One region of the Sporosarcina sp. Y838 genome, then DNA from elsewhere that is predicted to be linked to it. Evidence: riboswitches for the same ligand, from Rfam matches in the RefSeq annotation. Region 1 holds a riboswitch; each other region holds the start of a gene.

What was found. A riboswitch is a leader RNA that binds a small molecule or an ion and turns the genes downstream of it on or off. The one in region 1 is predicted to bind S-adenosylmethionine.
Region 2: another riboswitch for S-adenosylmethionine. It lies ahead of cysC (adenylyl-sulfate kinase); the one in region 1 lies ahead of AC1TO4_RS15240 (O-acetylhomoserine aminocarboxypropyltransferase/cysteine synthase family protein).
Region 3: another riboswitch for S-adenosylmethionine. It lies ahead of AC1TO4_RS13800 (methionine biosynthesis PLP-dependent protein); the one in region 1 lies ahead of AC1TO4_RS15240 (O-acetylhomoserine aminocarboxypropyltransferase/cysteine synthase family protein).
Region 4: another riboswitch for S-adenosylmethionine. It lies ahead of metA (homoserine O-acetyltransferase MetA); the one in region 1 lies ahead of AC1TO4_RS15240 (O-acetylhomoserine aminocarboxypropyltransferase/cysteine synthase family protein).

Annotation. Positions count from the first base shown of each region.
Region 1 is NZ_JBXCJD010000015.1:28,747-30,947, forward strand. Features, by position in the region: gene AC1TO4_RS15230 (aminotransferase) at 1-44, shown strand, start outside; gene AC1TO4_RS15235 (glycerol-3-phosphate acyltransferase) at 99-734, opposite strand; SAM riboswitch class I at 878-993, shown strand; gene AC1TO4_RS15240 (O-acetylhomoserine aminocarboxypropyltransferase/cysteine synthase family protein) at 1,117-2,201, shown strand, end outside.
Region 2 is NZ_JBXCJD010000006.1:15,781-17,981, forward strand. Features, by position in the region: gene AC1TO4_RS09905 (phosphoadenylyl-sulfate reductase) at 1-196, opposite strand, end outside; gene cysC (adenylyl-sulfate kinase) at 430-1,029, opposite strand; SAM riboswitch class I at 1,211-1,311, opposite strand; gene AC1TO4_RS09915 (TraB/GumN family protein) at 1,451-2,201, opposite strand, start outside.
Region 3 is NZ_JBXCJD010000011.1:53,419-55,619, forward strand. Features, by position in the region: gene AC1TO4_RS13800 (methionine biosynthesis PLP-dependent protein) at 1-831, opposite strand, end outside; SAM riboswitch class I at 909-1,015, opposite strand; gene AC1TO4_RS13805 (ABC transporter permease) at 1,092-1,847, opposite strand; gene AC1TO4_RS13810 (ABC transporter ATP-binding protein) at 1,844-2,201, opposite strand, start outside.
Region 4 is NZ_JBXCJD010000005.1:295,179-297,379, forward strand. Features, by position in the region: gene metA (homoserine O-acetyltransferase MetA) at 1-884, opposite strand, end outside; SAM riboswitch class I at 1,054-1,160, opposite strand; gene AC1TO4_RS09740 (hypothetical protein) at 1,299-1,478, shown strand; gene AC1TO4_RS09745 (PP2C family serine/threonine-protein phosphatase) at 1,539-2,201, opposite strand, start outside.

The DNA.
Region 1 (2,201 bases):
TCATTATTGCTGTTGTAAAGAAAGTGTTTAAAGAAAACGAATGATACAAATGGGTAGAGGTGTGTATTCGCCTCTGTTTCCTAATTGTTGGAAAATCCTTAGTTTTTAGATGTTTTCTTTTTAAAAACTGTAGAAACCTGTTTCTCGCTACGGTTTTTCATCCGACGGAAGTTCTCGATATGTTTCCAAATTGCGATGCCGAATAATAATACTGCCGCTATAATGGGCCCGTATCCTTCTGCCCAAACTGCCATCGCGATGAGCGTCACGTACAGCATCAGCACGCCAAACACGAGAAAGTCTGTTACTAGCGCCACGATGACAAATAATGCAAAACCAACGAGTCCAACCTTCCAGTCGATGGCGAGCAGCACGCCAATAATCGTGGCGGTTCCTTTGCCGCCGTTGAACTTCATATAAAACGGGAAGTTGTGCCCAATCACGGTTGCAGTACCCGCGAGGAATAATAGTAAAGCTACAATTTCTCCTGGAAGTCCTGCATTCTCTGCGAAATATCTCACAAATAGGACAGCTACTGCACCTTTACCGATATCGATTGCAGCAACCAGTGCGCCGAATTTTTTCCCGAGAACGATTGTGGCATTCGAAGCACCGGCATTTTTCACCCCGGTTTCTTTTAGGTTAACGCCCGAAATTATCTGTGCGACAACCGATCCATGTAAGCAACCGATGGCATATCCCGAAACTAGTACACTTGTAATCCATAACCACATAACCATTCCTCCAAAACATTGGTAAATTAATTGTAACATTAGAGGTAAACGCAAGGTTCAGAAAAATTATTTAATAATCTCTTGACTTTGTCTCGCGCTATCTACTATACTATGTCACAAGATGGAAAACTGAATGATACAAACTCTTATCAAGAGCGGCGGAGGGAATAGGCCCTGCGATGCCCGGCAACCGACAAGCGACCAGCTTGTAAAGGTGCTACTTCCTACAGATCGGTTCGATGGATCTGAAAGATAAGGGGAGGAAAAAGCGAAAGCGTAACCCTCTTCTTAAGCGAAGGGGGTTATTTTTTATTTCCAAAATACCCCAGCGTCTCCGCAGATCACAATCAATTCCATCTAAAAAACTTTGGAGGTAATGACTTTGACAAAACTTAAACCCGAAACACTTCTTCTACATGGTGGACAAAAACCCGATCCTGTAACAGGTTCTCGTGCAGTTCCAATTCATAGAACTTCATCATTCGTATTTCGTGATACAGAACATGCTCAAAAATTGTTTGGACTGCAAGAAGCAGGCAACATCTATACGCGTATTACAAATCCAACCGTTGCTGTTTTTGAAGAACGTATTGCACTTCTTGAAGGAGGAACGGCGGCAGTTGCGTTATCTTCAGGAATGGCGGCTATTGCATTTTCAATCTTAAATGTCGCAGGCGCAGGTGATGAAATTGTCGCGGCAAGCAATTTGTATGGTGGTACGTATAATTTATTTGCCAATACGCTTCCGCGTTACGGCATCAATGTAAAATTTGTCGATGTAACGGATCCTGAAAACTTCCGCGCAGCGATTACAGATAAAACAAAAGCTTTATTTGCAGAAACAATTGGTAATCCAAGTTTACATGTGCTTGATATTGAAGCGGTTGCGGACATTGCACATGAAAACGGTCTACCACTTCTTATAGACAGTACATTTGCATCTCCATACGGTTCAAATCCAATCGAATTTGGTGCAGATGTCGTGATCCACTCTGCAACGAAATGGATTGGCGGACATGGTACAACAATCGGTGGAGTTGCTGTTGATGCGGGTACGTTTGATTGGACACAAGGACGGTTCCCAGGCTTTACTGAGCCGGATGAATCTTACCATGGCCTTCGTTATGGAATTGACACTGCAGGCGCGGCGTTTGCCACTAAGCTACGTGTGCAATTGTTGCGAGACTTTGGACCTTGCCTGGATCCGGATAGTGCCTTTAACTTCTTACAAGGACTTGAAACATTGCATCTGCGTGTGACAAGACATAATGAAAATGCTATCAAAGTGGCAGAATTCTTGAAACAGCATCCATCTGTTGAATGGGTAACGTATACTGGGAACGAAGATCACCCATCATATGACCTTGCGAAAAAGTACTTGAAAAACGGCTTCGGCTCCATTATCGTTTTCGGTATCAAAGGCGGGCGTGAGGCTGGTCGAAACGTAATTGACAACGTTAAAATCTG
Region 2 (2,201 bases), on a different contig from region 1:
CTTTTGCAGTTGGTTTTGTTTTCGAAATCAAATCAAGCATCACAATTCCTTCTACACCAAAGCTACATGCATAGACAAGATCAGCATCATATTCGTCATAAGCCCATCTCAAAACATTTAAAGCACCCTTTGATTCGTCGTCAATGTTAAACGTTTCAATAGGCTTAAACCATGTGTCATACGTCAGTTTCACCATAGAAACTTCTCCCCTCATAAAATTAATGATCTAACTTCTCTTTTTAAGACGAAGTTAACCATTCAATGGTTAAAGCCATCTATTGTTCATATGTTCGGAATTTTACGTTCAATTAGAATTCCCGTTCTATTTATGATTGAAATTAACAATATCTTTATTATTCCTATGTGTCAAGTCGGTTTAAAGGTATTCTATTCCTACAACTCCAAGAAGTTACATGTCTATTGGTTTTTTCAGATATATTTATTTTCGTTTAAATAATTTACGATGACTTTAACGGATTCTTCAACGCTTAGCTTATTTGTATCAATGGTGATTTCTGGGTCAACAGGTACGTCATAAGGAGCATCGATTCCTGTGAAATTTTTCAACTCTCCCAATCTGGCTTTCTTGTAGAGTCCCTTTGTATCGCGTTCTTCACATGTTTCTAAACTAGCCTTCACGTAAACCTCGATAAATTCATTTGGTTCGACGAGGTCACGCACTGTATCCCGATCTTCCTTGTATGGAGAAATGAACGCTGTTAACGTGAACAATCCTGCATCAATCATTAGTTTTGAGACTTCACCGATTCTACGAATATTTTCCGTGCGGTCATCTGGACTAAACCCTAAATTCTTATTTAAACCATGCCGGACATTATCCCCATCCAACCGATAGGTATGAATACCTTTTTTATGTAACGCTGTTTCTAACGCTACTGAAATCGTCGACTTTCCTGATCCTGAAAGTCCTGTAAACCATAGAATTGCACTTTTATGCCCCTTAGCTTCTTGGCGATTGTCTTTTGTTACCTCTGATTCGTGCCAAACGATATTTGTAGATTCTGTCATTATTTTCTCCCCCATTTTCTCTATTTAGTTTACAAAAAAAGACAACTTTTAAACCGATACAAATAATCGATTAAAAGATGCCTTTAGTTGTCTAATTAGCATGTATTCTATTACGTGGAAAATAAAAAACCACTTCTTAATAGTGCAAGAAGAGGTTAATTAATCGAACAAAAAATTTCTCTTCTTATCTTCTAAACTTTCGTTTAATGGAATTGGCACAGTACTAAACAGTCTGTTGCCGAGGTTTCATTGGGCCAGTCCCTCAACCTCTCTAGATAAGATATGAACTATTAAGTTGAGACCAATATTACATTATGAAAAAGACATTGTCAATGACTTATCAGATAATAAATTAAAGTCTATTGGTTTAATTGGTTTTAAATATCCTTCTTGTGTCGATAACAAAAAAGCTATCTATTTTTCATTTAAAGTTCTCAAAGAATACACGTATGACATCAGCCCCACCTATAAAGGTACCTAATGTACCTCCTAGGTTTGTGAGGACGACAACTAATAAGACTCGTGTTACCCTATTTGCCCAAAAACCTTTAATCGAAAATACATCTTCAGATAATCTTTCGAAATCGCCAACGCTTGGTCTACGGAAAAATGCCTGAACAATTCCGGATACCCACCCCGCTGCAATCAAAGGATGTAGGGTTGTTATTGGAGCCGAAACAAAGGCAGCCAAAATGGCTAGTGGATGTCCCAGTGCCGCAGCCGCACCAATTGCCGAAAGACTACCCGTCCACAATATCCAACTTAGCGCTTGGTCAAAACCCGCGGAAGGATTTGAAATAAAAGTATATGCAATTATAGAAAGAAGGAGCACTGGAATTGCCCACCCAATAATTTTAGGTAGTTTTGATTTGACGGGCGTTTGCGATAATGCTTGTAAATCATGCTCATTATGAATTTCCTTGGTAATCCCTGGAATATGTGCCGCCCCTAAAACAGCCACTACTTTTTTCCCCGGTGCATCTTTAATTTTCTGTGCTAAATACTGATCACGTTCATCAATTAAAGGCTCCTTTAGTTTCGGAAAAGTTTCTGTGAAATCGTTTAATACCGCATTTAAAGTGTCCTTTGATTTCATTTTTTCTAGGTCTTCTTCTGAAATGCTTTCTTTGCTGAATATACTATATACGACCGACGTGAGAAGTTGGCTTTTC
Region 3 (2,201 bases), on a different contig from region 1:
ATAGAGAACGTCCGCAACATGTGGTTCGCTCTTCAAGTAATTTGCGATTATCTTTGCATTTGCATCATGTTGCTTCATTCGTAAGTGCAGTGTTTTTAGTCCCCTAATGATTAACCATGAATCGGAAGGTGACAGAACTGCACCGATAGCATTATGATTGGTTGCCAATACATCACAGAGCTCCGCGCCTTTTGCAACTACAAGACCGGAAAGGACATCGTTATGTCCTCCGATGTATTTCGTTGCGCTGTGTATAACAATGTCTGCGCCTAGCTCAATCGGTCTTTGGAAATAAGGCGTTAAAAATGTGTTATCGACAATCAGTAATAAATTATGCTTTCGGGCGAGTTTCGCGTATTGACGTATATCAAACTCCTGCATAAGTGGATTTGTCGGTGTTTCGATAAATAGGGCTTTTGTCTTCGCAGTTATCAATTTCTCAGCTTCATGGACATCAGTAAAATCCGTATATGTTGTTCCGATTGAATAGACATCGGAATACTGCTTTAGTAGACGATAGGTACCCCCGTAAATATCTTCTGGAACAATCAATTCATCCCCGGGACGGAAAAGTGATAAAACAAGCTGAATCGCAGCCATCCCTGAACTACATGCAAAACCAGCGTCACCGCTCTCTAAATCTGCAATGCCTTCTTCCAAAATGGAACGGGTCGGATTTTTCGTCCGCGTGTAGTCATAGCCAGTTGACTGGCCTAAGCCTTCGTGTTTATAGGCGGTCGATAAATAGATTGGTGGGTTCACTGAACCAGTTTTCGGATCACTGTTATTACCAAGTTGTACTAGTATTGTTCCCAAACTTCGTCTTGTCATTGGATTCACTCTCTTCTTTTAGAATCAAAAAGAGGACCCTCTATAAGGAGAGGGTCCTCGAAATGTCGAAGTCAATCTCCTTATCTTCTAGGTAAATAGATACCTATTGGAATTAGCACCGTACCTATACAGGTTGGTTGCTGAGACGTCTTAGGGCCAATCCCTCTGTCTCTCGTGATAAGAATAAAATATGAAGTTGTTTGAATATACAATTTAGATAACTCTACCATGGCTTGAATAATAAAACAAGAACCAGATTCCTAATGCTTTTCCCGAAGCAGCTGCATTCGTTGATTGAACAAACTAGGATAAGATAGAAATCCGAGTAAGACACTGGTTACTGCTGCGGTCGTTAATAAGAGAAAGATGATCAGCAATTGAAACTGAACAGCTTGAATTGGGTCGGCTCCCGCGATGATTTGACCACTCATCATACCAGGCAGTTGAACCAATCCCATCGTTTTCTGACTCTCGATTGTCGGAATCATACTGGCTTTGATTGAATTGATCAGTTGTCTATGAATGGCTTGTTTTGGCGTTCCCCCAAGTGACAGGATAAGTTCCGTTTCGTCGCGATGCGTTTCAACCTCTGCCGTAAATCGGTTAAGGAAAAGGATTGACAATACCATCGAATTACCGATAATCATGCCGCTGATTGAAATGATATATTGCGCAGTTGCGGGTACAATCTGGAAGCCTAGTAAAATACTTTGGGTCAGCACTTCAACGAAAATCAAGGTGACTGCAATTTTCCATGTAATTCCCTTGATGGCTGTCCCTTTCTTTCTGGCATTTTGTGTCGCAGCTACAATCATCAATGTAACCATTAACACGATATACAAAATATTTTCTGAGTCGAAGACAAATTTAAGAATATATCCGACTGCGAGAAGCTGTATAATCGACCGGATTGTTGCAATGATCGTGTCCTTTTCTAATCCTAAACGGAGCGTCTTTGATAATACAAGGGGAATGATAACGAATATAAGGGTGATGGCTAATGTTAAATAAGTCATACGGAGGATACCCCTCCTTCTACAAACTGCTTCACTAATTTATTCGTCGATGATTTTAATAAGTTACTTTCACAGGTTTCGATGATTTGTCCTTCCATAACAACCCATGTGTAATCGCCAATTGATAAGGCTTGTTCCAGATTATGTGTAATCCAGATGATTGTTGTACCATATTTTCGATTGATTTTGGCGATTAATCCCTCGATTTCAGTTAACGACGATTGGTCTAAAGAAGATGTGATTTCATCGAGCAACAGGATTTCTGATTTATTGATCAATGTACGGGCAATTGATACTTTTTGACGCTGTCCGCCTGATAATTCATCGATTTTTCGGTGCAGAAATAGTTTGTCG
Region 4 (2,201 bases), on a different contig from region 1:
TGATAGACATAATAATTAAGCCAATTTGAGAAAAGCAAATGAGTATGTGAGCGCCATGTGTTCAAAGGTTCTTTAGTGGGATCATCATTCGGAAAATAGTTTTGTGGTATCTCAATGTCTACCCCTCTTTTAAGGTCACGTGCATATTCCTCCGCAAGTGTATCCGCGTCATATTCCAAATGACCTGTAACCATAATATGTTTGTTGTCTTTGGAAAGGACTATGAAAGCTCCTGCATCTTCAGACTTGGCGAGTAGAAGTAAACGAGGATCATTTTCAATTTCTTCTATTGAGACAGACGTATAGCGTGAATGCGGCGCTCTGAATTCATCATTAAAGCCTCGTGAAAGATTGATGGTAGGATCGGATAAACGATGTGTAAAAACGCCTGAGCATTTTTTAGGCAATTCAAATTTTCCAATTCCATAATGATGATAAAGAGCTGCTTGAGCTCCCCAACAAATATGTAAAACTGATGTTACATTTAATTTTGACCACTCCATAATTGCCGTTAATTCTTTCCAGTAGTTAACATCTTCAAATTCCAAATGCTCAATGGGTGCACCGGTAATGATCAAGCCATCGAAACGGCGATGTTTTACTTGTTCAAATGTCGCATAGTATGCATCTAGATGTGTTTTACTAACATTTTTCGAATCATGTGTTGCTGTATTCAAAAATGTAACATTTACTTGCAAAGGTGTATTTCCCAGCAATCGTAGAAGCTGTAACTCAGTTCTTTCTTTCTCAGGCATTAAATTCAGAATTGCAATAGTCATAGGACGTATATCTTGGGATGTTGCACGTTCTTCATCCATCACGAATATCTTTTCCTTCTTTAAAAGTTCTACTGCCGGTAATTGTTTCGGTATATTGATTGGCATTTTTCGTCTCTCCCTTTTCGATTTTATATGTATGATTTTTTAAAAAAGCGGTAGGCACCTGCAACTCGAGGCAATCCATCGTAAAACCTTATAATTTCCTACCTTTTTAAAATATAAAAAACCCTTTTTTCTGTATGATAAGAAAAGAGGGTTCTTTTTGGGCTCTAAGCTCTTATCTCTCAAGAATTAATCTTGTTGGAGGTAGCACCTTCCTGATCAGGTCAGAGGTTGCTGAAGCATCACAGGGCCAATTCCCTCTGCTTCTCTTGATAAGAATATTTAATTAACTTCCATTATACTACTTAACTTCCTATTGTAAAAGGTCTTTTTCTATTGCAAAAATTTTCATTGGATAAATCCCTCTTATAAAGCCACCTTAACAAAGTACTTACTGATTGAAAGGAGCTGTTATAATTGGGGAGAGATGACAACAAAACTGGCGGGAACAACGCGCGTTCGTTACCGCAGACACCGAAAAACCAAAAAATAAAACCTGGTGACATGAGTGAAGAAATTGCTCGCGAGTTTGCTGAACTGAGTTCCCTGAAACCAAAGCGTGAACGCATGAACCCAAATGCAAGAAAAAGAAAATGAGTAAGTAAAACGATGAACCCTCGCGTTAGCAATCATGCTGACGCGGGAGTTTATCTATTTTCAATCTACGTTCTGCGTTTGCTTTATCTCTTCCGTCATCCCCCTATAATCGCTCGGGATGCTGCCTTCCTTTTCTACTTCCACACTCCAGGCAACAATTGTTGTACTGTCTCGTACATTTTGTCTTTCAATTTCCATCAACAACTGTGAAATGCTTTCATCAAGTCTTTTTCCATTCAGCTCAGCAACAAGATTTGACGGATTTGAAAAAGGTTCGCCTGGGCATTCCACCAAACCGTCAGTCGTCAAAAAAATAAGGTTGTTCCCTTTTCTCAATTCCCTTGTTCCTGACGTATAGCATGGTACTGCTTGCTCAAACGTATTCACCTGACCAATCCACTCGAAGAATTGCCTTTGGTTGAGTTGAAATTGGTTCAGCGCAATCAGATCCGGATGTAATACGTATACTAGGCAATCTCCAACGGAAAACCACCATACATAATTAGCTTTCCTCACTACGATAAGACAAGCCGTTTCTCCTGTGACACACCTGCATTTGTCCAAAAACTGCTCGGATTGAAAAATTTCAAGGAGCTTCACTTCCAAATATTTAAAATCCAGAAAACCCTTCATGTCTAAAACCTCTACAAAATCACTTTTATACTGTTCAAGTGTATCAATGACAAGTTTCGCACTTTCGGCACTTTTATGCGCATCAAAAAT